Regions from separate parts of the Agromyces sp. NPDC058104 genome, predicted to be linked through region 2. Evidence: predicted binding sites of a transcription regulator. Region 2 holds the regulator's gene; the other holds the start of a gene.
The links. The regulator HrcA, encoded in region 2, represses chaperone genes, less so after heat shock. The targets are predictions, from matches to a motif close to TTNGCACTCGNNNNNNNCGAGTGCNAA.
Positions count from the first base shown of each region.

Region 1 (3,394 bases), on a different contig from region 2:
GCGACGCTCGTAGAGCACGACCCAGAGGATCAGGAGGATCGCGGGGATCAGGTTCGCGGGGATCTCGAGCCACTGCGCCTCGGGCGAGCCGGGCTCCGGGTGCAGGGTGAGCTCGAACACGCCCATGAGGCCGAACTGCACGACGAAGACGAGCCCGATGAAGACGAGGGGGTAGGACAGCCACCAGCGGGTGACCCGCTTGCCGGTCGCGGCATCCTGCACGTAGGGGGTGTTGCGGATCGTCACGGGCGGACCTCCTGGTCGAGACGGACGGTGCGGTGGAACTGCGGCGTCGCGGGACCCCGGAGCCGGGGTCGGGGTGATCGAGTCGGTTCAGGCGAGTTCGGCGGCAGGCGCCGCTTCGGGGAGGCTCGCGTCACGGCGGGCGTCCCAGCGGCGGAACACGACGAACGCGACGGCTGCGGCGATGAGCAGCACGATCACGGCGGGCACGCTCGCCTCGGTGCCGAAGTCGCCTCCGGTGAGCCAGTCCGGCGCATCGGCGACGGGCTGCAGGTACACCGCCGAGGTCGACAGCGGCGGCAGGCCGCTCACGGGGATGCCGTACAGGTTGCCCATCGCGAAGTTCCAGCCGGCGTGCACGCCGATCGCGATCCAGAGCGCGCCCTGGCGCAGCACGACGAACGAGGCGAAGAGCGCGAAGAGGAAGATCATCGCGAAGGGCAGCGGGTGCACGAGTACGCCGTGGATGAGCGTGAACAGCAGCGCGGGCAGCAGCACCGCCAGCCAGCCCGGGAATTTCAGGCCGCCGTTCTGGAGCAGGAATCCTCGGGTCAGCAGCTCCTCGGTGCCGCCCTGCACGACGAAGGTGAGGGCGAGCAGCACGAGGAGGGGGAGGGCGTTCCAGCCCGAGGACGCGCCGGCCGGAGCGCCGACCGACTCGTAGGCGCCGATCGCCCAGAGGAAGAGGGCCGGGATCGACAGGAGGACGACACCGGTGACGAATCCGACGACGAGGGTCAGGATGCCGCGCCCGGGCCGCCGGAATCCGAGCGTCTTCACCCTTCGGCGTTCGAACAGCACCACCCAGAGCACGAGGGCGAGGCCCGCGGCGGCGAAGGAGATCATGTCCTGCAGCTGCGCCTCGGGCGAGCCGTGCTCGACGGGCCAGGCGGAGGCGAAGACCGCCAGGACGCCCGCCTGCACGCCGATGATCAGGACAAGGAACACCAGGAGGTAGGCGAGCCACCACGGGGTCACCCGGCGGCCGGTCGCCCCGTCCTGGACGAACGGCGTGCTTCGTACTGACATCGAGCTCCCCCAAGCGGTCGACGAACATCCAGCTCCCACGCTATCGGGGCGGTGCGCGTCTCGGCGGCCGAACACGCGGCCTGGCGTTGCGAGAGATGCGGCGCTGCCCGCGGAATCTGGCACTCGCTGACCTAGAGTGCTAATATTGTCGCCGCGATGAGCGAACATCGCTCATCCTCATCGGTCAATGGTGAACCGGAAGGAGACGAAACCATGGCCATGTTCTGGGACCCGTTTCGCGATATCGACCGACTCGCAGAGTCCATGCTTGACGCGAGTCAGGGGCCGCGGGTCATGCCGATCGATCTGTACCGTGATGGCGACCACTATGTGCTCGCAGCCGACCTGCCCGGGATCGACCCGGGATCGGTGGACGTCGATGTCGATGGTCAACTGCTGACGCTTCGGGCCGAGCGAACGCTGCGTTCAAGCGAAGACACCAAGTGGCTGGTCCGCGAGCGACCGAGCGGGGCGTTCCTGCGTCGGATCACGCTCGGCGCCGGCCTCGACACGGCGGGCATCAGCGCGCACTACGACAATGGCGTGCTGAGTGTGATCATCCCGGTCAGCGAGCAGGCGAAGCCGCGCAAGATCGCGATCACCTCGACGGCTGGCACTCAGCAGGTGGCCGCGAGCTAGCGGCAGCGGCGGCGAGGAGTCCGCTCCTCGCCGCCCGCCGCGCTCATCCGGGGCGGACCATCGTTCGCGAGGGGGTGCCCCCTGCCCGCGACCGGTGGCGCGGCAACGCTGAGGCAGACGCAGTGATGGAGGAGACATGACAGACATCGCAGCCACCCGCTCCGCTCGAACCCCTGCGGGGCCCGGCGAAGGCTCCGTTCGGTCCCACCTCAGGAAGGTGACGATGATCGCCGCCGATCCCCTCACCCGCGGCGCCACGGTGATCGAAGGAGAGGGGATGGACCTTGAGGCGGCGACGGCCGCGGCGAGGACGAAGGTCCCGCCCGGCTGGCGTGCCGTGAGCGTTCGCGGGCACTGACCGAGAGGGAGGCCATGGAGACCGCAGCATCGGCGTGGCGCCGCTACGACTACGCCGTCTTTCCGATCTTTCACGAGCGCTTCGAAGAACGCTGGGGCGAGGGAACCGCGCCGTTCCTCGATCCGAGTGTCTATGACGAGAACCAACCGCGCCCCCGCGCGCAGTGGGTGAACGTCGACACCGGGGCCGCCGTCGCCGTGGTCCCCGTCTGGGAGGACGACCCGGCGGCTCGCTCGTTCGCCGTGTTCTATCTCCCGCCGCACGGCGGAATCTGGGTCCTTCGGCCACAAGGTCTCGCCGGCTACATGGAGGCGCTTCCGTCGGGGGCCCCACCCGATGACCACGCCGTGGCCCTGCGCAACGACTCCTTCAAGAAGGCAGTCGCGCACGCCGAGGAGTTCATCTACGGACGGTGATACCGATGTGGGAACGGTCTTCTACGGCGATCCTCAGACCCCGATCGGTACCGAGGATCGCGCGTGCACCCTGAACTGAGATGCGGCTGGAAGATCTCCTGCGAGCTCGGGATGTCGTGGTGCCGATTACGAAACCGTCCAGCTGCCACGCGCCCTGTCGAATTCTCACCCGCCGCACATGGAGGCCCGGAATCATCGAGATTCCGGGCCTTCGGCGTTCCCAGAGGGTGAAGCCGGCGGGCGTCAGGACGGCTGGATGCCGGTGGCGGCGCCCGTCTCGTGCTGTCGGCGTTCGCGTTCCACCAGGGCGATCAAGCCGGCCAGGTCGGAGGCGAGTACTTCGTCCAGTCCGGCCAGACTCGACGCCAGCTCCTCCGCCCGTGGCCCGTCGATCCGGGCATGCAGTTCCAGCCGGCTGCCCGTGCCATCGGGGTGCGACTCGTGGCGCACCGTCAGGGTGCCGCCATCCAGGAAGACGGTGTCCTGAAAAGCGAGTCCGGGCACGATGTCGCTGACCGTCATCGGAGTCTCCTCGCCGTCGCGGGTCTTCATCACGCCGCGGACGCCGATGCGCAGGGGTTCGTCGAGTCGGATGTACTCCATTCCGGGCGCCCACTCGGGATGTGTCGCCACGTCGCACCAGCGGGCGTGGAAGTACTCGGGGGCGACCCACGATCTCGCGGTGATCACCGGGAATGTCGTCATGCCG
Region 1 covers NZ_JBHVTD010000001.1:144,494-147,887, reverse strand. The annotation lists gene ACFVTH_RS00670 (CPBP family intramembrane glutamic endopeptidase) at 1-246, opposite strand, end outside; gene ACFVTH_RS00665 (CPBP family intramembrane glutamic endopeptidase) at 334-1,272, opposite strand; gene ACFVTH_RS00660 (Hsp20/alpha crystallin family protein) at 1,486-1,911, shown strand; gene ACFVTH_RS00655 (hypothetical protein) at 2,135-2,269, shown strand; gene ACFVTH_RS00650 (hypothetical protein) at 2,284-2,685, shown strand; gene ACFVTH_RS00645 (hypothetical protein) at 2,929-3,390, opposite strand.
Region 1: ACFVTH_RS00660 (Hsp20/alpha crystallin family protein) is a predicted target of HrcA. The motif match lies at 1,389-1,415, and genes of this name have one in related genera.

Region 2 (3,394 bases):
GAAGATGCCGATCAGGACGAAGGTCAGGATGATGCCGACCACGTAGGCGATCGCCATCGTGATCTGGAAGTTCAGCGCGGTCGCGGTGTGCGCGCGCACGAAGGGCCCCTTGTCCTTCAGGATGAGGTAGCCGATGAGGGCGGGCACGAAGCTGAAGAAGATGCCGCCGATGTGGATGAGCGTCGCCCAGAGCTTCTCATCTGACGGGCTCAGCTGCTGGCTCTGGCCGTAGGGGTTCGCCGGCGGGGGAGGCGGGGTGGCGTCGGACATGGGGTTTCTCCTTGCTCGGGTCGCCCGAAGGCGAGACTTCGTCAACCGTCATGCTGGCACAGCAGAGCGCGCCGCGGGAAGAGCCCCGGCGGCGCGCTCGAAAGGTGGCTGCTACTTGATGAGCCGGATGGCGAAGGGGTAGCGGTAGTGGTTGCCGTCCTTCGCCTTGAGGAAGCCCTGGATCGAGAAGACGATGACGACGACCCAGAGGGCGAGCGGCAGGATCCACCCGATCAGCGCCCAGAAGCCGAAGGTGACGGCGGAGAGCACGGAGTTCACGATCAGGATGGCGACGTACGCGATCGCTGCGGTGATCTGGAAGTTCAGCGCCTCCTTCGCCTCGACGTTCGTGAACTGGCCGCGGTCCTTGAAGACGAGCCAGATGATCAGCGAGGGCAGGAACCCGAGGATGCCGCCGAGGTGGGCGAAGGAGGCCCACTGCAGGTCCTGCTCGCGCGTGAGCGGGCCGGCTGCGGCGGGCTGGGGCTGGCCGGCGGGGTCGGGCTGCGGGGGGTTGGGCTCGGTCATTGCACGCCTTTCGGGCTTCGGGTGTACTCGGGTGCGGGAGGGGGTCGCGGCCCCGGGGACTCGCGGGACATCCATACGGTAGCGCTGCGAACCGCCGCGGGCAACGGCGTCGTCGCCGGATGTCGCGATATGATTAGCAGTCAGACAGATCGAGTGCTAAGTCGTCGGAGGGAGCGGGGCATGGCCTCAGAACGCAGTCTCGCGGTCCTTCGGGCGATCGTGCAGGACTACGTCGCGTCGCGCGAGCCCGTCGGCTCGAAGACCATCGTCGAGCGTCACGCGTTCGGCGTCTCCGCGGCCACGATCCGCAACGACATGGCCCTCCTCGAAGAGGAGGAGCTGATCGCCGCGCCGCACACCTCCTCCGGTCGCATCCCGACCGACAAGGGGTACCGCGTCTTCGTCGACCAGCTCACCGAGGTGCGCCCGCTGAGCTCGGCGCAGCGGCAGGCCATCGAGACATTCCTCGGCGAGTCGAGCGACCTCGACGAGCTCCTCGCCCGCACCGTGCGCCTCATCTCGCAGCTCACGAAGCAGCTCGCGGTCGTGCAGTACCCGAGCTTCGCGAGTGCGCGAGTCCGCCACGTCGAGCTCGTCTCGCTCTCGCCGAACCGGGTGCTCTGCATCCTCATCGCCGACTCGGGCCAGGTCGAGCAGCGGCTCGCCGAGCTCGAGCAGCCCGTCGAGGAGTCGACGCTCGCCGAGCTGCGGCTGCGCTTGAACGAGCTGGTCGCGGGCACCACCATGGCGGATGCGACGGCGCTCCTCTCCGGCGAGATCGACGCCGTCGACCCGCGCCACGCAGCGGTGCTGCACACCCTCGCGGCGACCCTCGCCGAACAGGCGCGAGTGCAGCGCAGCGACCGGCTCGTCGTGGCCGGGGCCGCCAACCTCGTGCGCACCGAGCAGGACTTCGCGGGCTCGATCCTCGGCGTGATCGAGGCGATCGAGGAGCAGGTGGTGCTCCTCAAGCTCTTCGGCGAGATGTCGGGCGACGAGCACGCCGTCGCGGTGCGCATCGGTCGCGAGAACGCCTCGTTCGGGCTCGGCGAGACCTCGATCGTCTCGAGCGCCTTCGAGATCCCGGGCCGCGACATCTCGCGACTCGGCGTCGTCGGCCCCACCCGCATGGACTACTCCAACAGCATGGCCGCCGTCCGCGCGGTCGCCCGCTACCTCTCCCGCACGCTCGGCGAGAGCTGACCTTCCGCCCGTCGCAAGACCGGCATCCGCAATCGAAAGGACAAGCCCTCCGTGGCCGACCACTACGAGGTCCTCGGCGTCTCGCGCGAAGCGACGCCCGACGAGATCAAGAAGGCGTACCGCCGACTGGCTCGCGAACTCCACCCCGACGTGAACCCCGGTGCCGAGGCGTCCGAGCGGTTCAAGGAGGTGACGCACGCGTACGACGTGCTCTCCGACCCGAAGCAGCGCCAGCAGTACGACCTCGGCGACCAGGGCGGCTTCGGCGGCCAGGGCTTCGGCGGCTTCGGCGACATCTTCGAGACCTTCTTCGGCGCGGGCCAGCAGAGCCGGGGGCCGCGGTCGCGGCGCGAGCGCGGCCAGGACGCCCTCATCCGCGTCGAGGTCGGCCTCGACGAGGTGATCTTCGGCACGCATCGCGACATCGAGGTCGACACGGCCGTGCGCTGCGAGACCTGCCAGGGCTCGTGCTGCCAGCCGGGCACCTCGCCCGTCACGTGCGACATCTGCCGCGGCACGGGTCAGATCCAGCGCCAGGTGCGTTCGCTCCTCGGCAACGTGATGACCTCGAGCCCGTGCGGCACCTGCCGCGGCTACGGCACCATCATCGCGACGCCGTGCGTCACCTGCCAGGGCCAGGGTCGCGTGCGCGCCCGTCGCACCGTCCCCGTCGACATCCCCGCGGGCGTCGACACGGGCGTGCGCCTGCAGATGCCGGGCTCGGGCGAGGCCGGCCCCGCCGGCGGTCCCAACGGCGACCTCTACCTCGAGATCAAGGTCAAGAACCACGACGTGTTCAGCCGCAACGGCGACGACCTGCTCGCGACCCTCGAGGTCGCCATGACCGATGCGATCCTCGGCACGAATGCCACGATCCACGCGCTCGACGGCGACGTCGAGGTCGAGCTGAAGGCCGGCGTCCAGAGCGGCGAGGTCGTCACCGTGCGCGACCGCGGCGTGTCGCGCCTCCGCGGCAACGGTCGCGGCGACCTGAAGATCGGGGTCCAGGTCGTGACGCCGACGAAGCTCTCGTCGAAGGAGCGCGACCTCATCTCGCAGTTCGCCGCATCAAAGAAGTCGCCCTCGCCCGAGCTCACCCACTTCCAGCAGGGGCTCTTCGCCCGCCTGCGCGACCGCTTCCTCGGCTGACGAGGGCCGTACGATGAGCAGCCTCTACCTCGACGAGACCCTCGACCTCGGGGGGCTCGTGCCCGGCGCCGAGCTCCGGCTCACGGGCGACGAGGCGCGCCACGCCGTCACGGTCGCCCGCGTACGACCGGGTGAGCGCATCTCCATCGGCGACGGCCGCGGGGCCGTGGTGCGGGGGCAGGTCGTCGCGACCGAGTCGCGCGAGCTCACCCTCCTCGCCGAGGAGGTGCTCGTCGAGGAACGC
Region 2 covers NZ_JBHVTD010000003.1:120,314-123,707, forward strand. The annotation lists gene ACFVTH_RS14330 (DUF4870 domain-containing protein) at 1-270, opposite strand, end outside; gene ACFVTH_RS14335 (DUF4870 domain-containing protein) at 382-798, opposite strand; gene hrcA (heat-inducible transcriptional repressor HrcA) at 979-2,001, shown strand; gene dnaJ (molecular chaperone DnaJ) at 2,053-3,150, shown strand; gene ACFVTH_RS14350 (16S rRNA (uracil(1498)-N(3))-methyltransferase) at 3,164-3,394, shown strand, end outside.